2 regions of the Caballeronia sp. AZ10_KS36 genome follow, and region 1 is predicted to be linked to the other one. Evidence: predicted binding sites of a transcription regulator. Region 1 holds the regulator's gene; the other holds the start of a gene.
What was found. The regulator FNR, encoded in region 1, switches genes on or off when oxygen is low (the NO sensors DNR and NnrR bind a similar motif). The targets are predictions, from matches to a motif close to TTGATNNNNATCAA.

Region 1 (10,946 bases):
CCTATGTCGACGGCGCGCGTATCCCCTGCACCATCTCGGCAGAGGCGCTGGAAGATCATTTCGGCGCGGCTTCGTCGCGGGAAGAAGACTTGCGGCACGCGTTCGAACTGGGCCGCGTCGCGATAGAAGGCGCCGCCGAGCAATTGCTGACCAGCGTGGGACGAATGCCGGTCATGCTGCGCAGCGGCTATTTTCGTTTCGACGACGGCGGCGCGGCGCGGGTACAGCGGCATCGAGCACGGCGACTGCCGGACGATGCACCCGCCGCCCACACAGGAAGCGTCTATCAACGAAGCGATACGCACGGAGCCGAATGATGCGTGCAATGCTCTACGACGGCGCCGCCCCGCAACTGCGCGCCGCCGACATCGACGATCCTGTCGCCGGTCCGGGGCAACTGCTCGTGGATGTCGTCGCGTGCGGCGTGTGCCGGACGGACTTGCATGTCGTGGACGGCGAACTGGCGCATCCGAAACGGCCGGTCGTTCCGGGGCACGAAGTCGTCGGCCGCGTTGCCGCGATCGGCGCGGGCGTGGACGGCTTCGTCGTGGGCGACCGCGTGGGCGTGCCGTGGCTCGGCCACACGTGCGGCCACTGCGCCTATTGCGCGACGCGCCGCGAGAATCTGTGCGACAGCCCCGGCTTCACCGGCTATACGCTGGATGGGGGCTACGCGGAGCGAATGGTCGCGGATAGCCGGTTCTGCCTGCATCTGCCGTCGCGCTACGGCGACGTCGAAGCCGCGCCGCTCCTGTGCGCGGGACTCATCGGCTACCGGACGCTCAAGATGGCGGGCGATGCGAGGCGCATCGGCATCTACGGCTTCGGCGCGGCGGCGCATATCGTCGCGCAGATCGCCCGGCACGAGGGCCGCACCGTCTATGCGTTCACGCGCGCGCAAGACAGCGCCGCTCAAGCCCTTGCGCTGCAACTGGGCGCGGCGTGGGCCGGAAGCAGCGACGAGCGGCCGCCCGAAGAACTCGACGCCGCGCTCGTCTTCGCGCCATCCGGCGCGCTCGTGCCTGCGGCGCTCGCGGCGCTGGCGAAGGGCGGCGTCGTCGTGTGCGGCGGCATCCATATGAGCGACATTCCCGCGTTCCCGTATGCGCTGTTGTGGGGCGAGCGGCGCATCGTGTCGGTGGCGAACCTGACGCGCGCCGATGGTCAGGAATTCATGCAGCGCGCGGCGTCCATCCCGCTCCATCTGCAAACGACCGTCTATCCGCTCGCCGACGCGAACCGCGCGCTTTCCGATCTTCGCGAAGGACGCATGGTCGGCGCCGCGGTGCTGCGCATCGCGGCGTGAGTGCATTCGTTCACACGCTTTCCAGCTCCGCCTGATCGAGAATGCGCACGTCCTTGCCGCGCGCATCGACCACGCCGGCTTTCTGGAGCTTCGAGAACATGCGGCTCACGGTTTCCAGCTTGAGCCCGAGATAACTGCCGATCTCTTCGCGCGTCATGCGCAACACGAACTGCGCCGGCGAATAACCGCGCGCCTTCATGCGCGTCGAGATGTTCAGCAGAAAAGCGGCGACGCGCTGTTCGGCCGTCATCGTGCCGAGCAACATCATCAGGCTCGATTCGCGCACGATCTCGCTGCTCATCAGCCGGTGCACGTGATGCTGGATCGCCTTAACTTCGCGGCAAAGCACCTCGAGCAGATCGAACGGAATGATGCACACGACGCTGTCTTCGAGCGCGATCGCATCGCAGTTGTGGTGGTCCGAGCTGACGCCGTCGAGCCCGAGCGCGTCGCCAGCGAGGTAGAAGCCCGTGAGCTGCTCTTGTCCTTCGCGGTGCAGCACCACGGTCTTGAAGCAGCCGCTGCGCACCGCATAGAGGCTCTGGAACGCGTCGCCGCAACGGTAGAGGGTCTCGCCGCGCCGCACGGTGCGCGTCGAGCAGATGATGGCATCGAGCCGCGCGGATTCATCCGGCGTGAGCCCGCTCGGCATGCAGACGCGCTGCATCGAGCAGGTCGAACAGCGTACGGACTTGTGCTTGATGTCGCAGTCGGCGCGATCGGCGCTATTGGCGGAACGGGTGGAATCGGTTGAATGGGCGATCTGAAACACGCGGCGCGATGCCGGTGCCGATGCGGGTGACGTAGCCGTTCTGCCATCGCTTACCGGAAACATGATGCCTCCTGTCGAACTCGATTCGCGCACGCGTGCCAGCTTCGATCGCAAGGCCCGACAGCCTCGATGCGCAACGGTTGGTTGATGCATCGAATTATTTACCGCGCCATCTCAAAAATATATCGGCGCGCGTGGAAAGTTCGGTAGGCGTTTCCGAAGCGGTGTAGGGAAATCCTGACAAGCCTGCGCTCAAACGTCGCGGCCGGCGTCGCTATGGCCGCTGTTGTCGCTGCCGTCGCTGTCGTCGGTATCGTCGTCCAGGAGCTTGTGCCGCACGGCATAACGCACGAGTGCGGCCTCGTGCGGCAGGTGCATCTTTTCGAGGATGCGCGCTTTATACGTGCTGACCGTCTTCGCGCTCACGTACAGCGCGTCGCCGATCTCGTTGATGGATTCGCCCGCGCACAGCCGCCGGAACACGTCGAACTCGCGGTCGGACAGGCGCTGATGCGGAAGCGCGTCGGCGGGTTCGGCGAGGCTTTGCGCCATGCGCTCGGCCATGGCGAGGCTGACATATGCGCCGCCCGCCGCGACCTTCGCGAGCGCCGCAACCAGTTCCGCGCTCGCGCTTTCCTTGGTCAGATAGCCCGACGCCCCGGCCTTGAACGCACGCGCCGCGTATTGCTGTTCGGCGTGCATCGTGAGGACGAGAATGCGCAGCGCGGGGCGTTCTTCCTTGATCTGCTTCAACAGGTCCAGCCCGTGACGGCCGGGCATCGACAGGTCGAGCACGAGCACGTTGGCGTCGGTCGCGCGCGCAAGCTGGAGCGTGCTCGCGCCATCGCTCGCCTCGCCCGCGACTTCGAATCCGTGCGCGTTGTCGAGGATATGGCGCAGGCCTTCCCGCACCATCGCATGGTCGTCCGCAATCAGCACCTTGATCGTCATGGTTGCGATTCCTGTTCGCTCACGGCAGCAAGCGGCAGCCGGACGGTCAGCGCGAAGCCGTCGTCCGGGTTCGATTCGATCAGTACCGTGCCGCCCAGCGCGTTCGCGCGCTCGCGCACGCCGAGCAGGCCGAACGACTTGCCGTTCGCGCCGGGCAACGCGGGCGCGCCGACGCCGTCGTCCTCGACACGCAGCACGCAATGGGCGTCGTGCGCGCCGAGCGTGAGCTTCACGCGGCTTGCGCGCGCATGCAGCGCGACGTTGTCGAGCGCCTCCTCAATGATACGGAAAACGGCGGTCGCTGCGTTCGTATTGAAGGCGATCTCGCCCGTGCCGAACTCGCATTCCACGTCGATGCCCTGCCGTTGCGTGAAGTCGTCGACGAGCCAGTCGATGGCGGCGGCGAGTCCCAGATCGTCGAGCATGACGGGCCGCTGATGAGCGGCGATGCGCCGCAACGAAGCGATGTTGCCGTCGATCGCCCGGCGCATGCGCGCGAGCTGGCCGGCCACGTCGTCGCGCGGCGCGGCGCTGGCGTTGAGCCGCGCTTCGAGCGCGGCGACGTCCATCTTCAGCGCGCTCAGTGTTTGTCCGACATCGTCGTGCAATTCGCGCGCAATGCGCGTCCTTTCCTTTTCGCGCTCGTGCTGAAGATTGGCCGACAGCGCGCGCAGTTCCTCGCGCGAACGTTGCAGTTCCGCCTCGGCCTCAACGCGCTGGGTCACGTCGCGCAGAATGACCGTGAAGAGCTTGCCGTCGATATCGTCGATCTGGGAGATGGATGCCTCGACGGGAAACTCCTCGCCGTCCGCCCGCAGGCCGTACAGCACGCGCTGCGCGCCCATCTGACGGTCGGACACGCCCGTCTGTCCGAAACGCCGGACCTGTTCCTCGTGGGCCGTGCGGTATCGCTCGGGGATGAAGCGCGACAGCGACGCGCCGATGGCCTCGCTCGCCGGGCAGCGGAACACGCGCTCGGCCATTGGATTGAAGAGCACGATGCGCTGCTGCGCATCGACGGTGATGATGGCTTCGGTCGTCGCGCGAATGATGCCGTCGAGCCGCGCCTGGGGCAGTGTGGCCGACGCGGGCGCGACGCCGTGCATGCGGCGTCGCATGAGGAAGACGAGGTAGACGAGGCAGGCGAGCAGCACGGCGCTCGCCAGTCCGCTCGCGATGAGCAATACCGCGACGCGCGGCGTAAGCGCGGAAGCGTTCAGCGTGCTTCGAACGAGGGCCCACCATGCCGCAAAGAGTATCGCGCCGGCGAGCACGGCGGTCGCGAACCCGGCGCGCGGCGCGACGACCCGGCCTGCCGAAGCGGCCGATGCCGTGACGGAATCCGGGCCATCGTTGTTGGTCATATCGGCCTGATGCGAAAGTCCGCGCGGTCGCGCTATTTCAGCCTGACCGGGCGGTTCCAGTAAGCGCGTGGTGAATGCATTATCGCCGATCCCTTGCCGACGCACGCGCAGGCTTTCGCCGTCTCAATCGCTGGCGGCGGCCGCCTCGCGTCTCGCGAGTTCCTCGGCATCGCGCCCGGGCACGAGCATCACGGGCCAGCGCGAGAGCCGAACGAAGCGTTCCGCCACGCTGCCGAGCACGAGGCGCCGCCAGCCGCGACGGCCGTGCGTGCCCATCACCACGAGATCGGCGCCGAAATCTTCCGCGCAGTGACAGATGCGCTGGGCGATGTCGTCGCCCGTCAACTGCACTTCGCCGATGAACGGCGTCCCCTTTACGCCTTCGCGGTCCATGCGCTTCGCGGCCTCGGACGTCAGGCGCCGGCCTTCTTCCATCATGGCCTCGCGCATGTCGGGATAAAACATGGCGGCCGCGTCATAGGCGACCGGCTGCAAGTCCACGACGAATAGCGGCCGCAGTTCGGCGTGATTGTCCCGCGCGATCTTCAAGGCTTCGTCGAACGCGTGCGCGGACGTGGGACTGCCGTCGATGGGTGCAAGAATGCGGGTGTACATGGCGGCCTCGTGGCGTCGAAATGACGATTCGTTCCTTGCGCCGACTCTACCGGTCGCGGCTCACCGGCCCTTGATGCAGATCAAGCCGGCGCAAGGCCGCTTTCGGGACGCCATACCCTTGACCTGGCGCAAACGCGCCCAAAAGCGCGGCGCATAGAGTGAAAAGCGTCCAAGGGAGAACGAACATGACGCTCAAAGCAAGAGTGGAAGCCGCGCAGTGGGTCGTCACCTGCCAGACTGAGGAGACGCCGCGAGGCTTCATGTGCTCGATCGGCCTCGAACATCCGAACGTGGAGGGCGGGCGTTTCGCTCACCGCTTCAAACACGCATCGACGTACGTCAGCGAGAGCGATGCGATGCTCGCCGGACTGCGAGAAGGGTTGATGTGGATCGGGCTCAAGACGTCGAAGACGATTGCGGTGTAGGTGCGGCGGCGCTTGGCGAAAGCCGTCCTTGCGTGGCACCGGTCACGATCACGCGCACGAAAGCGCCCGATACCGGCATGGCGGCGCTTCCGTCCAAACGAGCGCGGCCGCCTCGGCACTTTCACGATCCGGCACGGCAAGCGCACGACCCGGCCGCGAGGCAAGCACGCAGTGTCGAGCGGGAAACGCACGACCTTCAGTGCGAACGACGCGAGCCTTCCGGCTGATCCGGTTCGATGGCCTTCAGCGCATTGCTCGCGGCATCCCGATCCCCCTTGCGATTGATTCGCGCATTCGCGAGTTCTTCCTTGTAGCGTGCCTTCGCCTCGGCGTGCGCGGCGCGCCGCTCGCGCGCGGCGGCCTGTTTTCTTGCGCGGTATTCGGCATCGGCTTGCGCGGCGGCATTGCGCTTCACGACCAGCGGGTCCGGATTCACAGGCGCGACGATGCGTTGTTCGCTCATGCTGCCGGGCGCTTCGGGCTGCGCTGCGGCCGCAACCGCGCACGCGGCGAATGCGCTCACGACCCAAAGCGTGCCTGTGCGGAAAGTCATCGCCGTCTCCATGGAATAACGCGTCTAACGGGTATGCCGTGACTGTGCCCGCGGTCATCCCAGGCGAGTTGATGCAGGTCAACACGCCGGAGTTGACCCACATCAAGCGGCGTTTTCGCGTTGCCATTACCGTGAACGCACTCTATCGGACGGACGAAGCGGCGAAGCCATGAAGCGAATCGCGCTCGCGGCACTGGCTGGACTCATGGCATGGGTCGTGGCGGGATGCACGATGGCGCCCGTCAACCCGAATCCGCATGCCGACGATCCCTTGGTGCCGGCCGCTGTGGATCTGCCGCGCTACATGGGCCGCTGGTACGTCATCGCTAGCATGCCGATGCTGAACGAGCGGGACTATGTCGGCAGTTACGCGGTCTGGACCCTGCGCGCCGACGGGCACATCGAAGACGTCGTCGTGGGCCGCAAGCATGGCTTCGATCAGCCGGAAATCCGCAGCGCGTTCATGGCCACGCCTGAACGCGGGGCGCGAAATTCGGTCTGGAAGGTTCGCCCGCTGTGGCCTTTCGAAGTGGTGGTGCTGACCGTTTATGTCGACCCCGACTACGAGTACACCGTGCGCGCGACGCCGGACAAGGATTCCGGCTGGATTCTTTCCCGGCATCCGCACGTGAGCGAGGACGTCTACCGTTCCTTGCTGACGAAACTCGACGCAATGGGTTTCGACACGACGCGCTTCAGGCGAGTCCCGCAGTTTCCCGGCCAGATCGGCCAACCGGGCTTCTACGCTCCGCGCTAGCCGGCACGCCGGGCGCTCACGTCGGCGTAGGCCTTTCCCTACATGACTACCCGCACGCCGACAGCACATTCCGCCGCCCCTGATGGGGTTCTCCTGCCGCATCGACGATACTGGAATCGCACCGGGTGCGCACGCAACGCCGGCGCCGTCGGGAAAGGAGAGTCATCATGGCCAGCCAGCGTTTTCTGTCCAGACAGGACATCTTCGACAGGGCAGTGGATCATCTCTTCGCTCAGCGCAGCGCGGCGTTGCTGCCACGCGGCGGCGCGGCCTATCGCGGCGGGTGCGGCGGCTGTCCGATCGGGAGCTTCATTCGTCCGGCGGACTACGCGAGCGTGATGGAGGGCGTGCCCGTGCGCTTTCTCGATCCGCGCGTCGAAGGCCGGCCTCCGTACATGGACCTCGGCGTGCGCGCGCTGCGCCGGGCGTTGCTGCGCGCCCATATCGACGTCGACGATGCGTGTACCGTCGCGCTGCTGAGTTGCCTGCAGAACGTGCACGATGTGTTCGGCGTGTGGGAGTGGGCGGACAGGCTCGCATCCATCGCGCGACAGTTCGGCCTGACGTGCGCGGTGCTCGAACGGGCCGCTTGATGTGAATCAAGGGCGGCGGCCCGCCGCGTGCGACGCTGGGCGTCCGTCCCTACGACACCCCGGCACGCGATGAAGATTCCCGACCTCCCGCATTCGCTCGGCTTGCTCAGACACCCGGCGCAAGGGCCGCACGGAGCATCGGGCGCGGCGGGCAATGCCGCCTCATCGGCGCGGCTGAGGGCGCTATCGCAGCTCGATGCGAACGCAGCGATCGCCGAGCTATCGAGCGCGGCGGCCGGCCTCGAAGCAGACGAAGCCGAAAGAAGACTGCGCAGATACGGGCGCAACGACGTCGCGCACGTCGAGCGGCAAAACCTCGTCGGCGAGTTGCTGAGCCGGTCAGTCAACCCGCTCAACGCGCTGCTTTTGTCGCTGGCTGCGGTGTCGTTCTACCTCGGCGAACAGCGCGCTGCCGCGATGATCGTCACGATGGTCGTGCTGAGCGTCGGGCTCGGCTTCGTGCAGGAGCACCGCTCCGGCAAGGCGGCGGACGCACTGCGGCGCATGGTGCGCACGACTGCCACGGTGCGCCGAGGCGGCGCTCGCGAGCACCTCGAAGTGCCGATGGAAGAAGTCGTGCCGGGCGACATCGTGCTGCTTTCCGCCGGGGACATGGTGCCTGCCGACGTGAGACTCGTTTCCGCGAAGGATCTCTTCCTCAACCAGTCGTCGCTGACCGGCGAAGCCATGCCGGTCGAGAAATTCGCGCATGCCGTCGACGACAGCCCCGACAGCGCCTTCGACCTCCAAAACATCTGTTTCGCGGGCACGTCGGTGTTGAGCGGCGTCGGCTGCGGCGTGGTTGCGTTGACGGGGCCGCGCACGACCTTTGGCCACGTCGCGGGAATGATGGCCGCGCGGCGCGCGCCGACGAGCTTCGACCGGGGCATCACGCGTTTCACATGGATGATGATCGCGCTGATTGCGGTGATGGTTCCGCTCGTGTTCGTCATCAACGGGCTGACGAAAGGCGACTGGTTCGAGGCCCTGCTCTTCGCGGTCGCGGTCGCGGTCGGGCTGACACCCGAGATGCTGCCGATGATCGTGACGGTCAACCTGGCAAAGGGCGCAATCGAGATGGCGAAGAAGCGCGTCATCGTCAAGCGTCTCGATTCCATCCAGAATTTCGGCGCTATGGACGTGCTCTGCACCGACAAGACCGGCACGCTGACGCAGGACCGCATCATTCTGAAGCGTCATCTGGATGTGCGCGGCGACGAGTCCACGCGCGTGCTCGAATATGCGTATCTGAACAGCCTGCATCAGTCGGGCCTGAAGAATCTGCTCGACGTTGCGGTGCTTTCGCACGTGGAGATGGAAGAGCGCATCGGCACTGCAGGCGCGTACCACAAGATCGATGAAGTCCCGTTCGATTTCGAGCGGCGGCGCATGTCGGTGGTGTTGTCGGATGAAACGGGCCAGCGTCTGCTCATCTGCAAAGGCGCGGTGGAGGAGGTGTTCTCCGTCTGCACCCGCTATGCGACCGATGAAGGCGAGGGTCCGCTCGATGCCACGCACTTCGCCGATGCCAAGCGAACGACAGCGCGACTGAATGCCGACGGCTTCCGCGTGGTGGCGGTCGCGTGCAAGACCTTGCCGCAAGAGTCGCGGGCGTACACGGCGGCAGACGAGCGCGACCTGACGCTCGCGGGCTACATCGCGTTTCTCGACCCGCCCAAGGAAACCTGCGCCCCCGCGCTGGCCGCGCTTGCCGCAAGCGGCGTTCGCGTCAAGATCCTCACGGGCGACAACGATATCGTCACGCGCAAGGTCTGCCACGAAGTGGGGCTGTCGGTCGGTCGCATCGTGATCGGCAAGGAGCTGGAGTCGATGGCGCCTGAACGGCTGGAGGACGTGGCCGAAAGCGCGAGTGTCTTCGCGAAGGTATCACCCGCGCAGAAGGCCGCGATCATCGAAGCGCTGCGGCGGCGCGGCCATGTCGTCGGCTTTCTGGGCGACGGCATCAACGACGGTCCCGCTCTGCACGCGGCGGACGTGGGCGTGTCGGTGGACAGCGCCGTCGATATCGCGAAGGAATCCGCCGATATCATCCTGCTCGAGAAGAGCCTCGGCGTGCTCAACGAAGGCGTGCTCGAAGGCAGAAAGGTATTCGGCAACATCACGAAGTACATCAAGATGGGCGCGAGTTCCAACTTCGGCAACATGTTCAGCGTGCTCGGTGCAAGCGTGATTCTGCCGTTTCTGCCCATGGCGCCGATTCAGGTGCTGACCAACAATCTGCTATACGACTTCTCGCAAACGGCCATTCCAACAGACAAAGTCGACGACGAGTTCCTCGCAATGCCGCGGCGCTGGGACATCGGCGCGATATTCAGGTTCGTGCTGCTGATGGGCCCGGTCAGTTCCGTGTTCGACTACGTCACTTACTTCACGATGCTGCGCTTCTTTCACGCAGGGAATAACCCGGCGCTCTTTCAGACGGGCTGGTTCGTGGAGTCGTTGCTGAGTCAGACGCTCATCATTCATATCATACGGACGTCTAAGGTTCCGTTCGTGCAAAGCCGCGCGAGCGTTGCGCTAATCGCAACGAGTCTCGCGATTGCCGCAATCGGCGTGGCCCTGCCTCATACGTCGTTGGGTACGTTGCTCGGCTTCGTGCCGCTGCCGGACGCGTACTGGCCCGCGCTTTTCGCGGTTCTCGCGGCCTATGCGTTGCTGGCCCAGTGCGTGAAAAGCACATTCGTAAGAAGGTTCGGCTTGAGTTGACACGCGGTGCGATTCATCGCCGCCGCTTCAGCCGAGTCCGTTCAGCGGAAGATCGACGCTGATGCGAAAGCCCTCGCCCGGGCTGCTTTGAAACGCGATGACGCCGCCGAGTTGCCGCACGCGCTCGCCCATGCCGAGCAAACCGAAGGCGTTGGCAGCGCGCGGCCCGGCGAGATTCGCCCCGCGGCCGTCGTCCTGAATCGTCAACGTGTAGCGGTCTTTCGCGCACCGTATCGCAATGCGCACCTTGCTCGCGTCGGCATGCCGAACCACGTTGGTCAACGCTTCCTGCACCAGACGAAAGACGGACATGGACGCGTCCGGTCCGAAGCCGACTTCGTCGCCCGAGATGTCGAGCGTGACGGCAAGACCATAGCGGCGGCGGAAGTCGCTGACGAGCCATTCGATGGCAGCGAAGAGACCGAGGTCGTCGAGCACCGGCGGGCGCAGACCGGCTGCGATGCGCCGCACGGAAGCAATGACGGTGTCGATCTGGGCCTGTATGCCCTGCGTGTCGCGAAGCGAATGGCGGGCGAATCCCGCGCCGACGCGCTCGGCATCGAGCGCCGCGATCTGCATTTTGAGCGACGCGAGTTGTTGGCCGAGATCGTCGTGCAGTTCTCGCGCAATGGATGTCCGCTCATCTTCGAGCGCAGCCTGAACGTGCGCGGAGAGATCGCGCGCATGCTGAAGCTCGGCGAGCCGCAAGCGGTCCGTCATGTCGCGCGTGACTTTCGCGAAGCCGATCAACTCGCCTTTCGCGTCGCGCAATGCGGTGACGACGACGTTGGCCCAGAAGCGCGATCCGTCTTTGCGAACGCGCCAGCCTTCGTCTTCGACGCGTCCGGCTCGCGCTGCGGTGTCCAGTTCCTTTTGCGGCTTG
Region 2 (10,946 bases), on a different contig from region 1:
TCGTCGGCCTGCTGTATCTGTGCGTCGCCTCCCGCCTGCAATGGGCGCGCTGGCTGACCGTCGCGCTCGGCTTCGTCACCGTGGCGCTGGTCGCGCCGACGCTCGCGCTGCAATGGCACGTCTTTCCCGCAGCGGCCGTGGTGTCGGGGCTGACGCTCGCGTGCCGTTTCGCGGCGTCGCTGTTCCTGCTCTCGCCGATGCCTGCGCGCCGGGCCGCCTGACGCCGCTTCCTGCAGCGGCTTTTCAGCGCGCCTTTGCGCGGGCACAATGCGTTGCCGTTCTCCCACTGCAAGGCTTGCGAGGCTGCTCATGAAAATCGCTGTCATCGGCGCGACCGGCACGGTAGGCCGGGCCGTCTGCGCCGAATTCCAACCGCGTCACGAAGTCATCGAGATCGGCGCGACGCGTGGCGCCCATCGCGTCGACCTGCTCGATCTGGACAGCATCAAGCGCCTTTTCGAAGCCATCGGCCGGGTCGATGCGATCGTCGCCACGGCCGGTCATGTCCACTTCGGCGAGCTCGTCAAGATGACGCCCGCGCAGTTTCGCGTAGGCCTCGACGACAAGCTCATGGGCCAGGTCAACCTCGTGCTCACGGCGCGCGACTACCTCAACGATGGCGGCTCGTTCACGCTGACGAGCGGCATCGTCGGCGCAGAGCCGATCCGGCTAGGCGCGAGCGCGGCGGCCGTCAACGGCGCGATCGAAGGCTTCGTGCGCGGCGCGGCGATCGAACTGCCGCGCGGCCTGCGCATCAACGCGGTGAGCCCGACCATGCTGGAAGAAGCGCGCGAGAGCTTCGGGCCGTATTTTCGCGGCTTCGAGGCGGCGAGCGGGGCGCGCGTGGCATTGGCCTATAGCCGCAGCGTGGAAGGCGCGGAAACCGGCCGCGTGTATGCCGTGCATTGAGCGCGCCGTTCGCTTAAGCTCGGCGCTTGCCTAGAAAGGAGCAGCCCGATGGAATGGACTCGTGGCGAATGGCGCGTGACGACGGACATCGCTTCGTTCGACTTCGACGTGATTCACCGCTATCTGAGCGAAGTGGCGTACTGGTCGCCGGGCGTCGCGCGCGAAACGGTCGAGCGCGCGGCGCGTCATTCGCTCGCGTTCGGCCTTTTCGAAGGCGGGCGGCAGATCGGCTATGCACGCATGATTACCGATACAGCGACCTTCGCCTATCTGGCGGACGTTTTCGTGCTGCCGGAGCGTCAGGGCGCGGGCCTCGGCAAGTGGATGATCGAATGCGTGATGGCGCATCCCGACTTGCAGGGCTTGCGCCGCATGATGCTCGTCACGTCCGACGCGCATGGCCTCTATGCGCGCTTCGGCTTTCGCGCGAGCGCCCATCCCGAGCGGATCATGGAGAAGACCGCCGCGCGTCCCGCCTAGCCGCCCTTCACGCCTTGCGTGTTGACGTAGAGCGAATAGAGCCCGTGGCTCGCCGCCATGAAGAGCCGGTTGCGATGCCGGCCGCCGAAGCACACGTTCGCGCATCGCTCGGGCAGGTCGATGTGGCCGATCGCCTCGCCTTGCGGCGTGAAGATGCGCACGCCATCGAGCTCGGCATCGCCCATGCCCCAGCCGCACCACAGATTGCCGTGAATATCGACGCGAAAGCCATCCGGCGTGCCGGGGCCCGCGTCGATTAATTCGCGCCGCTTGCCGAGCGCGCGGCCGCCGTCGAGCACGTCGAACGCGATGATCTTGCGCGGCGTCGAGCGCGACTCGACCACGTACAGCACCGATTCGTCGGGCGAAAACGCGAGTCCGTTCGGGCCGATGAAGTCGTCGATCATCACGGCGATCTCGCCGCTCTGGCCGTCGACGCGATACACGCACGGCTTCAGCTCCGAGGGCTGCTTCTCGCCTTCGTAGAAGCCGTCGATGCCGAAGATCGGATCGCTGAACCAGATGGAGCCGTCCGACTTCACGACGACATCGTTCGGCGAATTGAGCGGCTTGCCGTCATAGCGATCCGCGAGCACGGTGATGGAGCCGTCGTACTCGGTGCGCGTCACGCGCCGCGTGAGATGCTCGCAGGTCACGAGCCGCCCTTCGCGGTCGCGCGTGTTGCCGTTCGCGTTGTTCGACGGCTTGCGAAACACGCCGACCTGCCCGTTTTCCTCGTCCCAGCGCAGGATGCGGTTGTTCGGTATGTCGCTCCACAAGAGATACCGCCCGTCGCCGAACCACACCGGCCCTTCCGACCAGCGCGCGCCCTGATAGAGACACTCGACCGACGCCGATGCAATGCGCAGCGCGTTGAAACGCGGATCGAGCACGCGCACGGCGGGGTCGGGATAGCGGCGGTCGGAAAGGGTCATCGGTTCGGGTTCTCGTTGAACGTTGGACGGAGCACAGCAAGAGGACACGGCGTTGTCAGTTCGGCCCCAGTTCGCCATCGCGCAGGCGCCAGAGATTGAGCGGGTTGTCGTCGGCGAGCGCCTCGGGCAAGAGCGCCGCCGGCAAGTCCTGATAGCAGACCGGCCGCAGAAAACGCTCGATCGCCATTGCGCCGACCGATGTCGAGCGGCCATCGGATGTCGCCGGATACGGGCCGCCGTGAACCATTGCGTACGACACCTCGACGCCCGTCGGAAAACCGTTCGCCAGAATTCGCCCGGCCTTGCGTTCGAGCACCGGCAACAAACGCCGCGCCAAGTCGATATCGTCGTTATCCATCAGCAGCGTCGCCGTCAGCTGGCCTTCGAGCTGACGCGCCACCGCGATCATCTGGTCCTCGTCCTCGCACGCGACGATAACCGACGTCGGCCCGAAAATCTCGTCGGCGAGATGCGGCGTCGCGAGAAACTGCTCCGCGCTCACGCGATACAGCGCCGGCAGCGCGCCGCTCGCCGCTTCCGTCTCCTTTCCCGTCGCGATGCGCTGCGCGCCCGAGTCATCGCGATGCCGGATGCCGTCCTCGTACGCCGCCGCGATGCCTGCGGTAAGCATCGTCTGCGCGTCCTTCTTTTCGAGCGCGGCTGTCGCGTGATCCACGAAAGCGTCGAGCTTGGCGTCCGCGAGCGCGAACACGAGGCCCGGGTTCGTGCAGAACTGTCCGACGCCGAGCGTCACCGAGTCGATGTAGCCCGCCGCAAGCGACTCGCCGCGCGTGGCGAGCGCACCCGGCAGCGCGAACATCGGGTTGACGCTGCTCATTTCCGCGAAGACCGGGATCGGCTCCGGGCGCTTCGCTGCGATCTCCATGAGCGCCAGCCCGCCGCGCCGCGAGCCCGTGAAACCGACCGCCTTGATCGCCGGATGCGCGACGAGCGCCTCGCCGATGGCGTTGCCCGCGCCGACGACGAGCGAGAACACGCCTTCGTGCAGGCCCGTTTCCGCGACGGCCTTCTGCACCGCGCGCCCGACCATCTCGGAGGTGCCGAGATGCGCCGGATGCGACTTCACGACGACCGGACAGCCCGCCGCCAGCGCCGCCGCCGTATCGCCGCCCGCCACCGAGAACGCCAGCGGGAAATTGCTCGCGCCGAACACGGCGACCGGTCCGACCGGAATCTTCTGCAAGCGCAGGTCCGGGCGCGGCGCGGGCTTGCGCTCCGGCTGCGCGGAATCGAGCGTCGCGGTGAGCCAGCGCCCCTCGCGCACGAGCGACGCAAAGAGCCGCAACTGCCCGACCGTGCGTGCCCGTTCGCCTTCGAGCCGCGCTTTCGCCAGCGCGGATTCGGCCTGCGCACGCTCGATGAGCGCATCGCCCATTCCGAGGATGTTGTCCGCGACTGCTTCGAGCAGTTGCGCGCGCGTTTCGAGCGGCGCCTGGCGATACGGATCGAACGCGGCGTCGGCCAGTTCGCACGCGCGCGCGACTTCCGCCGCCCCGCCGCCGCCGAACACGGGTTCGAGATCGACGTTGCGCGCCGGGTCGAAGGCGCGCAGCGTGGCGTCCGTGCCCCGTACGGCCGTCGCGCCGATCAGCATTTCTCCGGTGATCATCATGGTGATTTCTCCGTGCTGGTGCTGCCGCCCGTCACGGGCGCCAACGAGTGTGAACGTGCCGCGCACGCATTACGCGTGCCGCTCAGCCCTTGCCCGCGCGCCGGAACGTGATATGCCCGATGCGCCGCACGAGCAGCGCGGCGACGAGCGCGGCCACGCCCGTCAGCATGACGCCGATGTGCACCGACTGCACGAGCGCATCGCGGGCGGCGTCGAAGAGCGCGGGCGCGTCCAGCGCCGCCGCCGTCAGTTCGCGCTGCATGGTATCGCGCAACGCTTCGTCGACGAGAATGCGCGGGTCAGCGAAACGCGGCTGCCACTGCGCCGCCGCGCCCGCGCCGAGCACGCTGATCGTGCGCGTCACGACGTTCGCGTAATGATGCGCGACGATCGTCCCCACGATGCTCGTGCCGAGCATGCCGCCGACCATGCGCGTCGATTGCAGCAGCGCCGTCGTGATGCCGAAGCGCTCGCGGCCAGCGATCTCCTGGCCGAACACGTTCATGTTGTTGAGCACGAAGCCGAGGCCGATGCCGACCGCGGCCATCGGCAATTCGATCCACACATGCGGCGTCGTGGCGCGCGCGAACGCCAGCGCGACCGACGCCACCAGCAAGAGCGAAAAGCCGATGGTCAGAATCTTCGTCGGCTTGCGTAGATGGATCACGATACGCGTATTGACAAAGCTGCCGATGGCGATGCACGCGGCAATCGGCGTCGCAAGCAGACCGGCCTCCTGCGGCGAGAGCCCGAAGCCGCCCTGCAACAAGAGCGGCGCGAAGAAGATCAGCGAGAACATCACGAAGCCCGCGAGAAACGACAGCGTGAACAGCGTGACCAGATGCGGATCGCGGAAGATGTCGAGCGGCAGAATCGGATGCGTCGCGCGCCGTTCGCAGACCAGGAGCGCCGCCGCGCCCGCCACGACCACGCAGCCGAGCGCGATGTTGCCGCCCGAGAGGCCGCTTTTCGGCACGGACTCGATCAGCGACTGAAACCCGCCGAGCACGAGCGCGACGAGCGCCGCGCCGAGCCAGTCGATCTTCACGCCGCCTTCGCGCGGCCGGTGCAGATTCGGCAGATGCGCCCAGATGAAGTACAGCGCCGCCGCGCCGACCGGCAGATTGACGAGGAAGGTCGAACGCCAGCCCCAGTGCTGGCTCATCCAGCCGCCGAGCGACGGCCCCGCCGCCGTGCCGATGCCGTAGGCCGCCGCCAGCACCACTTGCCAGCGCACGCGCGTGCGCGGATCGGGGAACAGATCGGGAATCGCGGCGAACGCGGTGCCGACCATCATGCCGCCGCCGACGCCTTGCAGCCCGCGAGCCAGCGCGAGAAACAGCATGTTCGGCGCGAGCCCGCACAGCACGGACGCCACGGTGAACGTGATCACCGCCGCAATGACGAAGCGCTTGCGCCCGAAGTAGTCGCCGAGCCGCCCGAACACGGGCACGGTGACGACGGAAGCGAGCAGATAGGCGCTCGCAATCCACGCGTAATACTCGAAGCCGTGCAGTTCCGCGACGATGGACGGCAGCGCCGTGCTGACCACGGTCTGGTCCAGCGCGACCAGCATGTTGACGAGGCCGATGCCGAGCATCGCGTAAAGAGCCGTGCGGAACGCAAGTGCGTGAGAAGGGGCGTCAGGCGTGCGGGCGTCGGTCGTGCGGGCGTCGGTCATGCGGTCGGGTGTTAAGCGGGCGCTTAGTCGGTGGAAAGACGAATTGTACGGCGTTACGTGCGGCGGATCGACTCATCTCAGAAATGCGCGAGCCTGCGCGCGCTATCCTCCGCGTGCATTCACCGCGCTCAAGGGCCGGGACGCAGCGGAACGCCGCCGCGCTTTCGACATCGATCAACGGAGCACACGCCAATGTTCAAACGCATCCTCGTCGCCATCGACGGCAGCCGCACCTCGGAACGCGCCTTCCAGACGGCGCTCGACCTCGCGGTCCAGCACGAGGCCGTCATGCAGCCGTTCTACGTCGTCGAAAGCGCGCCGCTCTACGTGGACGTGCCCGGCTACGATCCGTCGCCGTTGCAGGCGGGGCTCGCCGAAGAAGGCGCGGCGCTCGCCCGCGAGGCCGCCGAGGCGATGAAAGCGCGCGGCATTGCCGGCAGCGTCGTGACCGCCGATGCCACCGCGAGCGACGACGTCGCCTCGCTCATTCTCTCGGCTGCCAGCACGTTCGATGCCGACCTGCTCGTGATGGGCACGCACGGCCGCAAGGGTGTGCAACGGCTGATTCTCGGCAGCGTGGCCGAGCGTTGTCTGCGGCAGGCCACGCTGCCGGTGCTATTGGTTCCGTCGGCGGCAGGTGTACCAAACGTTCCGGACGTCGCGAATAACCCATGATGTAAGCATCCGGCAAGGCGCGGGGGCGCGGCATTTTTTCGCGGTGTCGGCAAGGTCCGCTATGGGACAATCGTTTTGTCATTTATCAAGAAACGAAGTCCGCCATGTCCGATTCGACTTCCATGCGGCGCCGCGCCGCGCATTGTTCGAGCTGCGCCATGCGCCATCTGTGCATGCCCGAAGGGCTGTGCGCCAATGATGTCTCGCGGCTCGAGAACATCATCTCCGTAACCCGCAAGATACGGCGCGGCGAGGCGCTGTTCCGCACGGGCGACCCGTTCGATTCGCTCTACGCCGTGCGCTCGGGTTCGCTCAAGACGCTCGTCACGCATGACGGCAGCCGCGACGGCGGCCGCGAGCGCGTCACCGGACTGCTGCTCGCGGGTGACGCGCTGGGTCTCGACGGCATCGGCGACGGGCGGCATACGTGCGACGCGGTGGCGCTGGAAGACAGCACGGTCTGCGTCGTGCCGTACGCGCTTTTCGAGCGCATGTGCCGCGAAACCGACGCGCTTCAGCGGCGCATGCACCGCATGATGAGCCAGGCGATCAACCGCGAATCGGACCATGTCGTGCGACTCGGCATGCTGCGCGCCGACGAACGCGTCGCGCGCCTTCTGCTCGATATGTCGGCGCGGCTCGCGCGGCGCGGCTATGCGGCGACTGAGTTCACCATGCGCATGACGCGCGACGACATCGGCAGCTATCTCGGCATGACGCTCGAAACCGTGAGCCGCACGCTCTCGCGCTTCGACAAGCTCGGGCTGATCGAGGCGCACGGCAAATCCATTCGCATCCGCGATTTCGAGCGCCTGCGCAGTATCTGACAATTTGCCTGCCGCCCCGCCCGGTGCGGCTTCGCGCCCGACTGTTCGCCGCGCCCGAACAAACGCCGGCCATTATCGGCTTGGCACGCGCTTCGCTTCGCATTAGTCTTTTTGTTTTCCAGGGCACAGCCTTGGCCTGCCACGGAGACCGAGCGACATGAATCGCGAACCATCCCTGCGTCATCCGCTGCTCGACCGGCTCGCCGAAGCGCGCCGCGTCACCGACGAACTCTTCGATATCGTCAAGCGCGAGCATCTGTACGACCGGCCGATTGCCGAGCGCCACCGTATCGTCTTCTATATCGGCCATCTCGAGGCGTTCGACCGCAATCTGTTCGACCAGCGCCTGTTCCATCTGCCGAACGCCCAGCCTGCTTACGACCAGCTGTTCGCGTTCGGCATCGACCCGGTGGATGGCGGTCTACCGACGGACCAACCCGGCGACTGGCCCTCGCTCGACGAAGTGCACGCATACCGTGCGCGAGTGCGCGCCGACATCGACGCGCGCTTCGATCCCATCACGCTCGTCGCGCACCCCGTTTCCGCCGACGAGTCGCCCGCGAAGCTGCTCGAAGTCGCGATCGAGCATCGGCTGATGCACGCGGAGACGCTCGCGTACATGTTGCATCAATTACCGGTCGACAGGAAAAAAGCACCGGCCGATGCCGCGTCCGAGCGCACAACGGATCGCGCGCTCTCGCATGAAACCGTGCACGTGCCGGCCGGCAGCGTGACGCTCGGTCTCTCGCGCGACAGCCAGCGCTTCGGCTGGGACAACGAATTCGGCGAAATGCGCGTGGACGTGCCTGCATTCGACATCGACCGCTACATGGTGACGAACGGCGACTATCTGCGCTTCATCGACGCGGGCGGTTACTGGAACCGCGGGCTATGGACCGACGACGACTGGGCGTGGAAGGAAGCGCAGCGCATCGCGCATCCGGCGTTCTGGGTGCGCGGCGACGAAGGCGCCGACAGCCAGCATCGAACGGACTCGGGCTGGAAGCTGCGCACGATGTTCGAGGAGATCGCGCTGCCGCTCGACTGGCCGGTCTACGTGAGCTATGCCGAAGCGAACGCCTATGCGCGCTGGGCCGGCAAGCGCCTGCCGACGGAAGCGGAGTGGCAGCGCGCGGCCATCGGCGCGCCGCACGTCGCGGAAGGCAATTTCGACTTCCGCCGCTGGGACCCGACGCCCGTGCAGGCGCATCCGGATAACCGCAGCGACTTCGGCGTGGAGGGGCAATACGGCAACGGCTGGGAGTGGACCTCGACGACCTTCGGCCCGCTCGAAGGTTTCGAGCCGTTTCCGTTCTATCTCGGCTATTCCGCCAACTTCTTCGACGGCAAGCACTTCGTCATCAAGGGCGGTTCTCCGCGCACGGCTGCATGCATGCTGCGCCCGAGCTTTCGCAACTGGTTTCAGGGGCACTATCAGTACGTCTATGCAGGCTTTCGCTGCGTGAACGTCCGCTGAGCCTCAGCCGGCAAGCGTAGACATCGTTCGGTGAACGAAATGTTCTACCGCTTGCCCGCTTGATTAACCGACAACGACAGCACTTCCCGTCGATTCGTACGACGAATGAACCGCTTGCAGCGGCGACGCGGCGAGTGCATTTCCATTTTCGATCGACTACCATCGGCAAGACGAACGACAAGCCAGTGCATGACTGCAACGATGTGACGTGCAATGCCGCGGCATCGCGAGTCACGCGGGAATGCACTGAGTTTGACGCGACCACATTTCCGAGGGTAGCCGATGCGAATTGCATTCATCGTCGACAAGTTGCCGGTTCCGTCCGAAACGTTCGTTCTCCGTCAGATGAAAGGCTTCGCAGAGCGCGGTCACGAGGTGTTCGCCCTGGCTGCGAAGTACGACGACACTGCGGTGGACCCCACGCGGGGACGCGTGGAGTTGCGCGTCTTTCGACAGGACGTCAGCATGCTGCGCCACTCCGTGTCGTGCGCGAAGCTCGGCGCGCTGGCTTGCATCGACGACAAGCGGCGCAAGCGCCTGTCTGTCGCCCTTCGCGCGGCGGCGACCGGGTGTCGCTCCGCATTCATCGACATCGTGTCGGGCGGCGACACGGAGGGCATCGACTTCGACGTCGTGATCGCGCACTTCGGCCCCATCGGCGTGCGCGCCATGTATCTGAAGGAAGCCGGACTGTTGAGCGGGCCTATCGTCACCGTCTTTCATGGTGCCGACATGAGCGATCACGCGGTCGTCGAACGATGGCTGCCGCATTATCGGCGCCTCTTTCGCCTGAGCCCGCTGCTACTGCCGATCAGTAATCTCTGGCGCAACCGGCTCATCGAATGGGGCGCGCCCGAATCGCGAACGAAGGTTCACCACGTGGGCGTGGAAACGCACCGGCTGACTCCGCAGGCGAGCAACCGGCCGTTGCATCGCCCGCTGAAGGTGCTGAGCGTGGCGCGCTTCACCGAAAAAAAGGGACTGGCGTACGCCATCGAAGGAGTGCGTAGTTGCCGGCATCCGGTGCAGTTGAACCTCATCGGTTTCGGACCGCTCGAAGACGCGCTGCGCAGCGCTGCGTCGTCCAGTACGAACGAGATCAACTTTCTCGGCAAGTGCTCGCACGAGCGCGTGTTCGAAGAACTGAAGAGCGCAGACGTGTTCCTGCTGCCCTCCGTCGTGGCGAGCAACGGCGACATGGAAGGCATTCCGGTGTCGATCATGGAGGCCATGGCGACGGGCGTGCTGGTCGTCGCGACCCGGCACAGCGGCATACCGGAGCTCGTGGCGCACGGCGTGACCGGCCTGCTCGTGGAGGAGCGTTCGGCAAGCGGCATCGCCGAGGCGCTTTCCGCAATCGTGGAGGGAAAGGTCGATGTGCAGGCGATGCGCACGAACGCTCGTCGCAAGGTGGAGAACGAATTCAACGGCCAGGCGCTCGATGCGGATCTGGAAAGACTGCTCGTTCGAACGTTCGGCTACGCTACGCCCGCGAGCGCGGACGACCACACATATCATGGCGACGAGGTAGCGGTCGGTTACAACCGTCCACCCAGTTAGTGCCTTCATTCTCGTTTGACCGTTCCGGCGTCGGGCTCGCGTGTCGAGCCACGTCGCGTCGAGAATCCTAACTGAGCGAGCGTTCGAATCGACCGCTGACGATGGAGGCAGATGAATGACCGCAAGACAAATGCTCATTCACGGTATCAAGGTTTGCTTGCCCGACAAGGTGTTGCTGAGCCTTTATCATCGTCGCAGGATCGGCCGCTTTCCGAATCTGCGCAATCCGGCGACGTTCAACGAGAAGGTCTTGCAGCGCTGCCTTGCGCCCGACCCGCGTTATACCGATCTCTCCGACAAGCTGAAGGTTCGCGCTTATGTCGCGGACAAGATCGGCGAAAAGTATCTGATTCCGCTGTTCGCCGCGCCGTCCTCTTTCACCCAGCGCGAATTCGACGCGCTTCCTTCCACCTTCGTGATGAAGGCGAATCACGGCTGCGGATTCGTGAAGCTCGTCAGGGACAAGCGCGAGACCTCGTTCGAGGCGCTGAATGCGCTGGCGCAGCGCTGGTTGTCGACGAACTTCTTCACGGTGGCGAGGGAACGGCACTATCAGGCTATCGAGCGCCGCATTCTGTTCGAGAAGCTCCTTCTCGGGCCGGACAACAAGGTGCCGCCCGATATCAAGATCCATGTCTTCAACAGAAACGCCGACGATCCGCAGATTTTCATTCTCGTGATTTCGGATCGATTCGAAGGACATCCACGCGGCGATATCTACGACGCTCACTGGAACCGGCTCGACATCAAGATGGGGCACTACTCGCAG

Region 2: the regulator FNR is predicted to act here: its motif matches at 5,803-5,816, upstream of NCR35_RS18035 (universal stress protein).

The regions. Positions count from the first base shown of each region.
Region 1 is NZ_JALQDQ010000036.1:74,010-84,955, forward strand. Features, by position in the region: gene NCR35_RS30100 (DUF1488 family protein) at 1-317, shown strand, start outside; gene NCR35_RS22255 (zinc-dependent alcohol dehydrogenase family protein) at 317-1,306, shown strand; gene fnr (fumarate/nitrate reduction transcriptional regulator Fnr) at 1,317-2,141, opposite strand; gene NCR35_RS22265 (response regulator) at 2,331-3,029, opposite strand; gene NCR35_RS22270 (PAS domain-containing sensor histidine kinase) at 3,026-4,393, opposite strand; gene NCR35_RS22275 (universal stress protein) at 4,517-5,008, opposite strand; gene NCR35_RS22280 (hypothetical protein) at 5,194-5,433, shown strand; gene NCR35_RS22285 (hypothetical protein) at 5,630-5,986, opposite strand; gene NCR35_RS22290 (lipocalin family protein) at 6,156-6,743, shown strand; gene NCR35_RS22295 (hypothetical protein) at 6,911-7,336, shown strand; gene mgtA (magnesium-translocating P-type ATPase) at 7,406-10,063, shown strand; gene NCR35_RS22305 (PAS domain-containing sensor histidine kinase) at 10,091-10,946, opposite strand, start outside.
Region 2 is NZ_JALQDQ010000026.1:16,572-27,517, forward strand. Features, by position in the region: gene NCR35_RS18005 (hypothetical protein) at 1-221, shown strand, start outside; gene NCR35_RS18010 (short chain dehydrogenase) at 310-909, shown strand; gene NCR35_RS18015 (GNAT family N-acetyltransferase) at 958-1,389, shown strand; gene NCR35_RS18020 (SMP-30/gluconolactonase/LRE family protein) at 1,386-2,324, opposite strand; gene NCR35_RS18025 (aldehyde dehydrogenase (NADP(+))) at 2,380-3,957, opposite strand; gene NCR35_RS18030 (MFS transporter) at 4,040-5,557, opposite strand; gene NCR35_RS18035 (universal stress protein) at 5,831-6,313, shown strand; gene NCR35_RS18040 (helix-turn-helix domain-containing protein) at 6,418-7,140, shown strand; gene NCR35_RS18045 (SUMF1/EgtB/PvdO family nonheme iron enzyme) at 7,298-8,617, shown strand; gene NCR35_RS18050 (glycosyltransferase) at 8,900-10,177, shown strand; gene NCR35_RS18055 (ATP-grasp fold amidoligase family protein) at 10,293-10,946, shown strand, end outside.